3 regions of the Nonomuraea sp. NPDC059194 genome follow, and region 3 is predicted to be linked to each of the others. Evidence: riboswitches for the same ligand, from Rfam matches in the RefSeq annotation. Region 3 holds a riboswitch; each other region holds the start of a gene.

The links. A riboswitch is a leader RNA that binds a small molecule or an ion and turns the genes downstream of it on or off. The one in region 3 is predicted to bind thiamine pyrophosphate.
Region 1: it holds a riboswitch for thiamine pyrophosphate, as region 3 does, so the genes downstream of both, ACFXJ8_RS42830 (purine-cytosine permease family protein) here and thiO (glycine oxidase ThiO) in region 3, are expected to answer to the same signal.
Region 2: it holds a riboswitch for thiamine pyrophosphate, as region 3 does, so the genes downstream of both, thiC (phosphomethylpyrimidine synthase ThiC) here and thiO (glycine oxidase ThiO) in region 3, are expected to answer to the same signal.

What each region holds. Positions count from the first base shown of each region.
Region 1 covers NZ_JBHZBH010000076.1:1,146-5,513, forward strand. Annotated here, with positions in the region: gene ACFXJ8_RS42820 (DUF6247 family protein) at 70-411, shown strand; gene ACFXJ8_RS42825 (right-handed parallel beta-helix repeat-containing protein) at 1,104-2,141, opposite strand; TPP riboswitch at 2,580-2,690, shown strand; gene ACFXJ8_RS42830 (purine-cytosine permease family protein) at 2,680-4,020, shown strand; gene ACFXJ8_RS42835 (methylated-DNA--[protein]-cysteine S-methyltransferase) at 4,017-4,368, opposite strand, start outside.
Region 2 covers NZ_JBHZBH010000009.1:29,244-33,611, forward strand. Annotated here, with positions in the region: gene ACFXJ8_RS14220 (sugar phosphate nucleotidyltransferase) at 1-505, opposite strand, end outside; gene ACFXJ8_RS14225 (CDP-alcohol phosphatidyltransferase family protein) at 510-1,139, opposite strand; TPP riboswitch at 1,231-1,342, shown strand; gene thiC (phosphomethylpyrimidine synthase ThiC) at 1,335-3,017, shown strand; gene ACFXJ8_RS14235 (phosphoribosylanthranilate isomerase) at 3,049-3,636, opposite strand; gene ACFXJ8_RS14240 (hypothetical protein) at 3,646-4,074, opposite strand; gene ACFXJ8_RS14245 (response regulator) at 4,161-4,368, opposite strand, start outside.
Region 3 covers NZ_JBHZBH010000002.1:194,182-198,549, reverse strand. Annotated here, with positions in the region: gene ACFXJ8_RS03635 (thiazole synthase) at 1-357, opposite strand, end outside; gene thiS (sulfur carrier protein ThiS) at 350-550, opposite strand; gene thiO (glycine oxidase ThiO) at 550-1,686, opposite strand; TPP riboswitch at 1,675-1,790, opposite strand; gene ACFXJ8_RS03620 (NAD(P)/FAD-dependent oxidoreductase) at 1,848-3,017, shown strand; gene ACFXJ8_RS03615 (Rv2175c family DNA-binding protein) at 3,048-3,422, shown strand; gene thiE (thiamine phosphate synthase) at 3,400-4,029, shown strand; gene ACFXJ8_RS03605 (polyprenyl synthetase family protein) at 4,070-4,368, opposite strand, start outside.

The DNA of each region.
Region 1 (4,368 bases), on a different contig from region 3:
CCGTACAGCTACGAAATACAGCAGTCGCCTGTACGCTGAGCTGGTAAGTCGGACGGAGGGGGAGCCCCGATGACGGCACAACCGCATGAGCCAACGCCACAGGCAGCACCGGACAAGAGCTTGCGGGCCATCCGTGGCGCGCTGGTCACGCCTCAGGATCGCGAAGGGTTCGACGAAGGGCTGCGGATCGCACTCGCGGAAGTCCGCGCCAGTCTCGACCTGACGAAGCTCAACGACTTCGTTCACACGTGGTGGCTCATCGCGTGCGACTCGGCGCAGGACCCGGCAGGGCGTCAACAGATGCACGAGCGAGTGGCGCATGCCCAAGCCCTTGCCGCTCGTGGCGAGGATCTGCCACGCGGTGGCAAGAGTTGGCGTGAGCTGCTGACCGAACGCGGGGTCGCGCTGTAGGTGTATACCCTCCTTCCACCCCGACCCCGTCGCCCAAGACCAGATCGACGCGCTCCCAGATGAAGCACTCGGCTACCTCGCCGAACTGTTCACCCTCCTGGAGACGGCGCCGTGGACGGGCCGCTCATCGAACCCGAGCAATCCCGATGCCAACATGCTGACCATGCCGTTTGGTGAACGCGGCCTCATCACGTACCTCGTCATGGAACGGACACGAGAGGTGTACGTCGTGCGGGTTCAGTGGCTCTGATCGGAGCTTGAGCACCCCAGGGTGGCCGAACGCGGGCGCATGGTGCGTCATGGGGGCCGCGAGCTGGGAAAGCCCAGCTCAATTGATCAAGTCAACGCGGGAGCCGGGTTTCCGTGCGGAGCACGGCTCAGGAAGCACGCGAAGCGCCGTATCAGCTCTTGAGTGTCTCGCGATCCTGTGGCCCGTCCAGCGCACCTCCGAGCATCCGCAGTGCCTCGCATGTGGCCTCGTCGGTGGCGTCCGTGTAGGAGGGGAAGCTCAGACGGTCATGCCTCCCATTCTCGCCGACCCGCCACACCACAACCTCCCGGGGCCGGGAAGGTCCCCGCGACGACCAGCCGTCGGGTTTCGCTCGCCGGCCCAGGCCAGTGGGGTTCCTGGCCTGGGCCATGGGTGAATCGGTCTCCCGGGTGGGCCAGCGACGACTTTCCGGGCGCTCAGGTCAGCAACCGGTGCCGGAACCGCTGTTGACGCAGTTGTCGGGGACGTTGGCCACGATCGCGGTGAACTGCCGGGTCAGCGCGCCCTCGTTCAGGACACCGCCGCCGGTGGCAGTGCCACCTCCGGTGGCCCTGGCCACGTTGACGGTGACGACGCTGTTGCGCAACGTCATCGGATCGCCGTTGAAGATGCCGCCGCCTTGGGCCTGGCCGGTGGCGCCGGAGGCGGTCGCGACGTTGCCCCTCACAACGGCCCCGTTGATCTGCGCTGTTCCGCCCGCAGCGGCGACGATCCCGGCGCCTGCAACGTCGGGAGCGTCGACCGTGTTTCCTGTGACGATGCCTCTGGTGATGTTCAGAGTGTTGCCGAAGATGGACCACACTCCACCGCCCTGTGCGGCGTCACCACCCGTGGCGGCGTTGCCGCGTACAGTGCTGTCGATCAGGGTGAGAGAACCCGCGCCGCTGGCGATGCCGGCGCCAGCGGCTATCTCGGCCACTGCGGTGTTGTCGCGGATGGTGCTGTTGCGTATCGTCACCGACCCGGTGTTATTGAAGATGCCGCCGCCGAAGGCTAGCCCTCCAGGGGTGGGGTCGTTGGCGGTGTTGTTGCGGATGACGCTGTTGTTCAGCGTCAAGGCGGCGCCTCCGTCAACGCGAATTCCGGCGCCGAAGGCCGTACGCCCGTTGCGTACTGTCACGCCGGTAAGCGTGAGGTCACCGCCGCTGCTGACGAGGAAGACACGGAAATTCGGACGGGTGCCGACTGGGTTACGCTGAATCGTGGCTCCGTTGCCGGTAATCGTTATCTCGGTGCTGACCGCCGGCAGGCCGTTCGGGCCATTGGTGTTGTTGTTGACGTTGTTGAGGGTGTACGGGCACAGCGGCGAGAGGACAATGGTGTCCGCGCCTGCATTGAGGTTGGCAGTGTTGATGGCATTCACCAGTCCAGCCCCGCCGCCATTTGGCCCGAAACACGGCACGAAGATGGTCGCCGCATGCGCCGTACCCTGCGCCCCTGCCACGAGTCCTGCGGCCATGCCGACAGCACACCCCAGAGCTGTCAGCCGCGACCGAAATCGCTTCTTCATTTCTTAGTCCCCCCGCGAACTGTTCCGCACAGCGATCCATTCCTGTGCTTGATCGCTGCGTTGTTACCCGTGCGCCGACGGGCCTCACCGGCAACAAAGGAACTCAACCAAAATAAGACCCAATCGCTACCAACCTGCTCATTTCGACTAAGCGGGGCGATGCGGCCGTCGCGCTTTGTGGGATTTCCAGGGATTAGGGGCGATTAATTCTTTTAGTGGTTAATGGTGGGTTTTGTGGCTCAGGTCCGCGCGTCGAGCCCGTCACCGTCGTCCTGAGCCGGGCGTCCCGGCCGCGCTTCGGAGGGGGCGCCTTCGCGGGGGTGGTTGAACGCGGACAAATGGTGCATCATTGGGGCGCGAGCTGGGCAGATCCCGGCCGCACCCACAAGTCCAAACCGCGGGAGCTCGGGGCAACCGGGCTGAGAGGGCAACTGCCGTTGCCGACCGCATGAACCTGTCCGGGTAATGCCGGCGTAGGGAGCGTGTGATGACGCATGTCGTCGACCCGAAGCATGCCGAAGTACCTCTGACCCTCGACGAGGCCCCGCCGAAAACATTGGGCGTCCTCGACCAGAGCGCCTTCTGGGCCAACCTCGGGGTCAGCCTTCTCGGCTTCTCCTTCGCCCTCTTCCTCATCAACCCCCTCCTCGACGACAACCCGCTGACCATGACCGCCGCGGTCACCGCGACGATCGTCGGCAGTCTCATCGGCACCGCCATGGTCGGACTGGCCGCCATCCCCGGCGCCCAGACCGGCCAGCCCGCGATGGTGCTGCTCAGAGGCCTGTTCGGGGCCAAGCTGTCCTACGTCCCGACCGTGCTCAACATCATCCAGATGCTCGGATGGGGCGCGTTCGAGCTGTGGGTCATCTCCGTGGGCGCCCAGGCGATCTTCGGTGACGCCGTGCCGTACGCCGTCTGGGTGGTCGTCGCGGGGGCGATCACCACGGGCCTGACGATCTACCCGCTCGGCGCGATCAGGCTGATCAGGCGGGTCGTCACGGTCGGTGTGATCATCTCGACCGTCTGGTTCGCGGTCACGCTGCTGCAGAGCGCTCCCACGCAGACCGGCGGCTCGTGGGACGCCTTCGCCCCCGCCGTCGACTTCGTGATCGCGCTGTCGGTCTCGTGGGTGCCGCTGGCCGCCGACTTCGCCAGGCACTCGCGCAGCAGCTCGGCCGCCTTCACCGGCGTGGTCGGCGGCTACACGGTCGCGCAGGTCGCGTGCCTGGCCATCGGCGTCTACGCGGTCGCGATCGCCGGGCACGACGCCGTGCTGGGCGACCCGACGGCGGTCTTCGGCCCGTTCGTCGCAGCCCCGCTGGGCGCGCTGTTCTTCGGCATCCTGGTGCTGCGCGAGACCGACCAGTCGTTCGCGAACGTCTACTCGGTCGCCATGTCGCTGCAGAACCTCATGCCGCGCGTCGACCGGCGGCTGTTCTCGGTGGCGATCGGCGTGCTGACGGTCGGCGTGGCGCTCCTGGTCGACGTCAACTCCTACAGCGCCTTCCTCAGCATCATCGGCGCCGTCTTCGTCCCGATGCTCGGCGTGCTCGTGGTCGACTACTTCCTGCTCGGCAGCGCCAAGACCTGGAACACCGGCGAGAACGCCCCCTCAAGATGGCTCATGACCATCCCGTGGGCGCTCGGCTTCTGCGCGTGGTGGCTGCTGGCGGCGCCGTCCACGATCCCGTGGTGGGCGGAGATCTGGGACGGCGCCCGCGCGGCGCTCGGCTTCACCCGCCAGCCGTGGATGAGCGCGGCCCTGGGCGCGTTTGTGGTCGCGGGCCTGCTCACCCTGGTCATCGGCCGGGTACGGCGGCGCTAGCGCTCGACCCGCAGCAGGCGTTCGAGCGCGGTGGGCCCGCCGGGATACCCGTCGCGATCGGCGACCCGGTGGCAGGGCACGATCACGCACACCGGGTTGCCGTTGATCGCGCTGCCGACCGCGCGGAGCGCCTGTGGCCGTCCGATGCGGGCCGCCAGGTCGCCGGTGGTGGTGCCGGTGCCGTACGGCACGGCCATCGTCATCTGCAGCAGGGCGCGCCCGAACGGCGTGGCCAGCTGCAGGTCGACGGGGACGGTGAAGGCGCGCAGGCGCCTGGAGAAGTAGGCGTCGAGCTCGCGCCGCACCGGGTCGAGGCGGCGCGGATCGGGGCCCACGAGCCCCCCGATC
Region 2 (4,368 bases), on a different contig from region 3:
CCGTGTCGGAGAAGACCTGGCCCCAGGTGGGCTTCTCGAGGAAGCGCTGCACCCTGCCGTGCTCGTCGACGATGATGATCCCGAACTCCAGCGGGTTGGGGACACGCGTCAGGCCGATGGTGACGAGGGCCGAATTCTCCCGGTGAAACCGGATCATGTCGGATAAATCGATATCCGTCAGGGCGTCGCCGGAAATGACCAGAAAGCGATCATCGCGGAGTTTGTCGGCGGCGTTCTTGACGCTGCCCGCCGTACCGAGGGGAAGATCTTCGGTGGCGTAGTGCAGGCGCATGCCGAGCTCGTCGCCGTCGCCGAAGTAGCTGCGCACCAGCGCGGCCAGGAACTGGACCGTGACCACGGTTTCGGTCAGGCCGTGTTTCCGCAGCAGCCGGAGCACGTGTTCCATGATCGGGCGGTTGACCACAGGGAGCAGGGGCTTGGGCTGGTTCGCGGTCATCGGCCGCAGCCGAGTGCCCTCCCCACCTGCCATGACGACCGCCTTCACCCGATCACTCCTTCTTCGCGGTTTCCCCGGGATCGCGCAGCTCTCCCCTGGCAGCGGTGACGAGCCGGCGCACCTGTACCACATACAACACGCCTGCCCACCAGTACAGACCCGTTCCCCAAATGGCGAACGCCCATCCGATAATCTTCGCGATTTCGGCATACCAGGAGCCGGTGTGCGAAGCCAGGAAGAGCAGCGGGAAGGCGTACATCAGATTGGCCATGGCCGCTTTGCCAAGGAAATGCACGGGCAGTGCCTTGTAGCCGTATTTGCGGAGCACGGGAAAGAAACATCCGACAAAGACTTCCCGTGCCAGGATGATCGCGACGAGCCACCAGGGGATCACCTCCCGCAGCACCAGGCCGAGCAGGGTGGCGAAGACGTAGAGCTTGTCGGCGGCCGGGTCGATGAGGCGGCCCAGCCGGCTGGTCTGGTTCCAGGCGCGGGCGATCTTGCCGTCGAGCCAGTCGGTGAACCCTGCCACCATGAGCAGCCCGATCGCCCAGCCGTCCGCCTTGGGCCCCAGAACCAGCCAAAGGAACACGGGCACGCCGAGGAGCCGCAGGAAGCTCAGCAGGTTGGGAACCGTCCAGATCCGGTCCTCCGCTGACGAAGGGGCGGAAGTTTCGCTCACGCTTGCGACCCTACTGCGTCGCCGACCTGCGCACGCTGCACGGTTTCGGGTCGGGGGTTGCGCGGCACCCCCGTGATCGGGTTACGGTTACGCCGACCAACGCGGGAGCCCGGTGTGACCGGGCTGAGAGGACGGCTGTCAGCCGCCGACCGCCAGAACCTGCTCCGGGTAATGCCGGCGAAGGGAGTTTGCGCGATGAGTGACGCGCGCTTTTCCAAGATCTACCAGGGCGACCTCCGGGTTCCGATGCGCCGCATCGAGCTGAGCGACGGCACGTCCTTCACCGTCTACGACACCTCCGGCCCCTACACCGACCGGAGCGTGGAGACCGACGTCACCCGCGGCCTGGCCGCCCTCAGGGAGCAGTGGATCCTCGACCGCGGCGACGTGGCCAGGTACGGCGGCCGCCAGCCCCAGCCCGTCGACGACGGCTACCGCGACCAGGGCGCGTGGAAGCGCGCGAGCGTCAACGCGTTCGCCGGCGCGCGCCGCGACCCCCTGCGGGCGGTGGGCGCGCCCGTCACCCAGCTCGCCTACGCCCGCAGGGGCGTGGTGACCAGGGAGATGGAGTTCGTCGCGGTCAGGGAGGGCGTGGACCCTGAGTTCGTCCGCGCGGAGGTGGCGGCGGGCAGGGCGATCATCCCCGCCAACGTCAACCACCCCGAGAGCGAGCCGATGATCATCGGCAGGAACTTCCTCGTCAAGATCAACGCCAACATCGGCAACTCCGCCGTCACCTCCTCGGTCGAGGAGGAGGTGGAGAAGATGACCTGGGCCATCCGCTGGGGCGCCGACACGGTCATGGATCTGTCGACGGGCCGCGACATCCACACCACCCGCGAGTGGATCATCCGTAACTCCCCCGTCCCCATCGGCACCGTCCCCCTCTACCAGGCGCTGGAGAAGGTCAACGGGGTGGCCGCCGACCTGTCGTGGGAGGTCTACCGCGACACCCTCATCGAGCAGTGCGAGCAGGGCGTCGACTACGTCACCGTGCACGCCGGCGTACGACTGGCGTACGTGCCGCTCACCGTGGGCCGCAAGACCGGCATCGTCTCGCGCGGCGGCTCGATCATGGCGGCGTGGTGCCTGGCGCATCACCGCGAGAGCTTCCTGTACGAGAACTTCGAGGAGATGTGCGAGATCCTCGCCTCCTACGACGTCGCCTTCTCCCTCGGCGACGGGCTGCGGCCCGGCTCCATCGCCGACGCCAACGACGAGGCACAGTTCGCCGAGCTGCGCACGCTGGGCGAGCTGACCAGGATCGCTCATGCGCACGACGTCCAGGTCATGATCGAGGGACCCGGTCACGTGCCGATGCACAAGATCAAGGAGAACGTCGACCTGCAGCGCGAGCTGTGCGACGACGCCCCCTTCTACACCCTCGGACCGCTGGTCACCGACATCGCGCCCGGCTACGACCACATCACCTCGGGCATCGGCGCGGCCATGATCGGCTGGTACGGCACGGCGATGCTCTGCTACGTCACGCCCAAGGAGCACCTCGGCCTGCCGAACAAGGACGACGTCAAGACCGGCGTCATCACCTACAAGATCGCCGCGCACGCCGCCGACCTGGCCAAGGGCCATCCGGGAGCGCAGGCGTGGGACGACGCGCTCTCGGACGCGCGGTTCGAGTTCCGGTGGGAGGACCAGTTCGACCTCTCGCTCGACCCCGACACCGCCAGGGCCTTCCACGACGAGACGCTGCCCGCCACCCCCGCCAAGACGGCGCACTTCTGCTCGATGTGCGGGCCGAAGTTCTGCTCGATGCGGATCTCCCACGACCTGCGGGCGCAGGAGGGGATGCGGGAGAAGGCCGAGGAGTTCGTGCGCGGCGGCGGCCAGGTCTACCTCCCCCAGCCCGAACGCCGCTGAAGCCCGCCGCCCAGGCTCCCGGGAGCGGGGTCTAGGAACGGGCCGCGCGCAGGAAGGAGCGGATGAGGGCGGAGTCCTTCACGCCCCTGGAGATCTCCACGCCGCTGGAGACGTCGACGCCCCACGGCCCCGCCTCGGCGATCGCCTGCCGTACGTTGGCGGGGTCGAGGCCACCGGCCAGCAGCCAGTGGCCCGAGGGCCTGCCGCGCACGGCCGCCCAGTCCCACGGCTGGCCGGCGCCGGCCCTGGGCGCGTCGACGATCAGCAGGTCCTCGTCGAACGCCCCGGTGCGCAGGTCGGCGTCGGCCGCGACGGCGCGCACGAGCGTGCGGCCGAGATCCTTCAGCGCGGTGAAGTCGGCGTGCGGATGGCGGCCGTGCAGCTGGACGGCGCCCACCCCGGCGGCCGTGGCGGCCTGCCGTACCTGCTCGACGGGCTCGCCCATGAAGACGCCGACCGTCAGCACGTGGCCGGGCACCAGCGCGGCGAGCTCGGCGGCCCGCGCGGGGCTCACCCTGCGCGGGCTGGCGGTCAGCACGAACCCGATCGCGTCGGCGCCGGCCTCGACGGCCGCCTCGACGTGCTCGGGCTCGCTCAGCCCGCAGATCTTCACGAACATGGGCCCAGCCTAGCGGCGGCGCGCGGCCGAGGGCGACCACGCCCACACCGTGGTGAGGGCCAGCAGCCCGAACATCAGCACGCCGTTGGGGACGTGCGCGCCGAGGCCGATGAACAGCAGGAAGTGCTGGGCGATGCCGAGCAGGAACAGCGCGAGGCTCGCCAGGGCGGGCCAGCCCGCGCCCCTGCCCGGACGCCAGTAGAGGACGGCGGCGACGACCTGGAGCAGGCCGACCAGGTGGGAGACCATGCCGACCATGACATGGGTCTCGGCGGTCGCCAGGTCGGCGGTGAGCGAGGTCTCGCCGTAGACCAGCGCCTGTCCCGCGAAGGAGGCCGCCACCAGCAGCGAGACCGCGTGGGCGAGCACCAGGACGCGCAGGGTGTACAGCAGGCCGGGTGAGACGGGGGCGGACGTGGCCGAGCGCACGTCGTACATGAGGGTGGTCCTTCCTTCTGAGGTGAGGACCACATCGTGGCCGGTCGGGGCGATCGGGGTCGTCAGCCTGCCGGGTGATCCCCCGGTCACCCCCTGGGCGGATGGCGCACCGGGCGGAAGGCCGCGTCGACCAGGCCGATGCGGTGGGCGACGACCGCGGCCTGGATGCGGTTGCGCAGGCCGAGCTTGTCCATGGCCGAACCGACATGGGTCTTGACGGTGGTGACGCCGACGTGGAGGCGGTCGGCGATCTCGGCGTTGGACAGGCCGGTGCCGACCAGGGCGAGCACCTCG
Region 3 (4,368 bases):
CCGCTCGGCCGCGTCGAACGTCTCGATCGGGTCGGGCAGCAGCGTCCGCTCGTCGCTGATGACCTCCAGTTTGACCCAGTTCGTGCCCAGCGCCTCGCGGGCCAGCCGCGCCGTCAGCACCGCCTCGCCGGCCGTGAAGCACCCGGCGGTGTTCGGCAGGACCTTGATCTTGCGCGAGCGCAGCACGTCGAGCACCGACCCCTTGGCGCCCGGGTCGAGGCGGCGCATCGCGACCGTGGTCAGCTCGGTGCCGGAGGCGGCCAGCGCCTGGTCGAGCACCTCGAGGGAGGGCGCGCCCCCCGTGCCCATGATGAGCCGGGAAGCGAACTTCTCCCCGGCGATGATCAGCTCATCCACCCTGCACCGCCGTGAGAATCTCGATCCTGTCGCGGTCGGCCAGCGCGGTGGTCGCCCACGTGCCCCTGGTGACCACCTCGTCGTTGACCGCCACGGCGACGCCGGTGGTCTGCGCCGTCAGCCGCTGGACGGCCTGGGCGACCGTGGTGCCGTCGGGCACCTCGTGCGCGGCCCCGTTGATCGTCACGTGCATCAGATACTTCCTTGTCCGACTGTCGAGAACCGCTGCGGCGAGCACAGGGCGGCGAGCTCGCCCTCCTCGCCGTCGAGGAGCGCGGTGGTGAGCGGGGCCATGAGGACGCCGCCCCTGAAATGTCCGGTCGCGACGGTGAGGCCGGGGCCGTACGGGCCGATGAGCGGCAGGTTGTCGGGGGTGCCGGGCCGTAGCCCCGCCACGACGTCGGCGACCTGCAGCTCGGTGATGCCGGGGACCAGCTCCCTGGCGTCGCGCAGCAGCTCGTACAGGCCGCCGGCCGTCACGTGGGTGTCGAACCCCAGCTCCTCCTGGGTGGCGCCGACGACGAGCTCGCCGTCTCCGCGCGGCACGAGGTAGATGGGCGAGCCGTGGACCATGCCGCGCACGCACCTGCCGAGCAGGGGAGAGGGCGAGCGCAGGCGCATGATCTGGCCCTTGACGGGGCGGACGGGCAGGTCGGCCAGCCCGCCGCTCCACGCGCCCGCCGCCAGTACGACCCGCTCGCCGAGCACGACCTCGCCCTCGGCGGAGCCACCCACGCCGCCAGAATCGCCCGCGCCACCGGGGGCCAGCCGTACGCCCACCACGGCCGAGCCGTCGCGGACAAGCTCGGCCACGCGTCGCCGTACCACTGGGACACCGGCCTTCTCCAGCGCGGCCAGCAGGGCCGCGGTGACGCGCCTGGGGTCCACCCACGCGTCGCCCTCGGCCAGCACGCCGCCCCTGACCGACGGCGCCAGCATCGGCTCCAGGCGGCGGCACTCGCGCCCGGTCAGCCGCCGCACCGGCAGCCCCAGCTTGTCCATGAACGCGGCCAGCTCCTCCAGCGCCGCCAGGTCGTCGGCGCCGAAGGCGAGGTCCATCGTGCCCTGGGTGCGGAAGTCGAGCGGGTGGCCGCTGTCGGCCTCCAGCTCGGCGGCGAACGCGGGCCAGCGCCGCAGCGCCGCCAGCCCCAGCCTGAGCAGCGGCTCCTCGGTGTAGGAGACCTCGCTGACCGGCGCCAGCATGCCGGCCGCCGCGTGCGAGGCGCCGGAGGCGGGGGCCGGGTCGATCACCGTGACTCGCGCGCCCGAGCGGGCCAGCCGCCAGGCGACGGACAGGCCCACCACGCCGCCGCCCACGATCAGATCCATCTCGCTCCCTTCGCCGGCATGATCCGGATCAGGTGTCTTGCGGTCGAAGGCCCGTCGAAGCCTTCCTCTCAGCCCGGTACGGCCGGACTCCCGCGCGTCTTCCGCCATCCAGCCTACTCACCGCCCGGACCCTGGTCGTCAGCGGTGGATTGGTTAAGGTCATGAACGTGAATCACGTTGTGGTTGTGGGCGCGGGACTGGCAGGCGTACGCAGCGTCGAGGCTCTGAGGTCTCGCGGCTTCGACGGCAGGATCACGCTGATCGGGGAGGAGCCGCACCGGCCCTACGACCGCCCGCCCCTGTCGAAGGCCGTGCTGCTCGGCACCGCCGACTCCAGCTTCGTCGACTCCGACCTCGACGCCATGCGGGTGGAGCACCGGCCGGGGGTGTCGGCCAAGGGGCTGCGCGACGGCGTGGTGGAGACCACCGAGGGCGAGATCGCCTACGACGGCCTGGTCATCGCCACGGGCGCCGAGCCGATCAGGCTGCACGGCGAGGGCCGCCAGCACGTGCTGCGCACCCTCGACGACGCCCTGTCCCTGCGCGCCCGCCTGGTCCCCGACGCCAAGGTCACGATCGTCGGTGCGAGCTGGATCGGCGCCGAGGTGGCCACCGCCGCGCGCAGGGCGGGCTGCGAGATCACCGTGATCGAGGCCGGGCCCGCCCCGCTCGCCCATGTGGTCGGCCGCGAGGTCGGCGCCGACACCATCCCCTGGTACGAGGGCATGGACCTGCGGCTCGACACCATGGTCGCCTCCGTGGACGAGGGCGGCGTCACACTGGTCGACGGCGGTTTCGTCGAGTCCGACGTGGTGGTCTCGGGCATCGGCGTCCGCCCTGCCGTCGAGTGGCTGGCGGGCTCCGACATCGACCTGCACAACGGCGTCGTCACCGACGAGCACCTGCGCGCCTCCCTGCCGAACGTCGTCGCCGTCGGCGACTGCGCCGCGTGGTGGTCGCGCCGCTTCCGCACCAGGCTGCGCGTGGAGCACTGGGACACCGCGCTCAACGCCCCCGAGGTCGCCGTGGCGACGCTGCTCGGCGAGGATGCCGTGTACGATCCGGTCCCGTACTTCTGGTCGGAGCAGTTCGGCCACATGGTGCAGTACGCGGGCCACCACGCGGGCGCCCGCCTGCTCCGCCGCGGCGATCCCACGGCTGCCAAGTGGTCGGTGTGCTGGTTGACAGACGAAGACAGGCTGGCGGGGGTGCTGACCGTCAACAGGCCCCGCGACCTCGTCCAGGGGCGCAGGATCATCGAGTCAGGACAGCGTCTCGACCCCCTCAGGCTGGAAAATCCCGAGGTCGCGATACGTGACTGCGTAGTTTGAAGATGGATGCGATGTGGTAGTGGTGGATTCGTGACGCTTTCTGTTGCACAGATAGACCGGGAGACAGACCAGCTCGTCGGCGAGTGGCTGACGCTCCCCGAAGTGGCCGACCGCCTCGATCTGACGATCGGGCGGGCCAAGCAGCTCCTGAAGGACCACAAGCTCCTCGGCGTACGGCGGGGCTCGGGCGGCCCGCAGGTGCCGGCGGTGTTCCTCGACGGCAACGAGGTGGTGAAGGGCCTGGCGGGCACGCTCACGCTGCTGCTCGACGCGGGCTACGACGACGCCGAGTCGCTGCGCTGGCTGTTCACCCCCGACGAGTCGCTGCCCGGCTCGCCCATCGACGCGATCAAGGCAGGTCGCCATACCGAGGTCAAGCGGCGTGCCCAAGCGCTCGGTTTCTGAGGCGAGGCTCTACCTCTGCACCGACGGCAGGAGGAAACGCGGCGACCTGGCCGACTTCCTCGACGCGGTGCTGAGCAACGGCGTCGACATCGTCCAGCTCAGGGAGAAGGGCCTGGAGGCGCGCGAGGAGCTCGCGCTCCTGGAGGTCTTCCGCGACGCGTGCGACCGCCATGGCAAGCTCATGGCGGTCAACGACCGGGCCGACATCGCCTTCGCGGCCCGCCCCGACATCCTCCACCTGGGCCAGGACGACCTGCCCGTGAGCGTCGCGCGAGAGATCCTCGGCGACGACATCCTCATCGGCAGGTCCACCCATTCGACTGCGGAGGCCTCGGCCGCCGCCGTCGAGGAGGGCGTCGACTACTACTGCTGCGGTCCGATCTGGCCCACCCCGACCAAGCCAGGACGGCCGGCGCCAGGCCCCGACCTGCTCAGGCACGCGGCCGCGCTCGGCGACCGTCCGTGGTTCGGCATCGGCGGCATCGACCTCGACAACCTTGAAGAGGTCAGGTCGTACGGCGTGCGCCGCGTCGTGGTGGTCAGGGCGATCACCGAGGCCGACGACCCAGGGGCGGCGGCCGCCGAGTTCGCCAAACGGCTGGCGTAACGGCTCTGTCGACGGCGGCCACCCCCGGGGCGAGCGGCTCTCAGGTCTTGCGGGTGGTGGCTGCCACCGCCAGCTCGGCCAGCGCGGCGCGGGCCTCGGCGGTGATCGGCGCGTCGTCGAGCGAGGTCAGCGCCTCCTCCAGGTAGGCGCCGATCATCTTCTCGCACGCCTCGAGCGCGCCGCTGCCCTCGATGATGCCGCGCAGCTTGGCCACCCCCTCCGCGTCGAGGTCGGGGTCGCCGAGCAGGCGGCGCACGGTCGCGGCGTCATCAGGGGTCGCCGCGGCCAGGGTGCGGGCGATGAGCATCGTGCGCTTGCCCTCGCGCAGGTCGTCGCCGG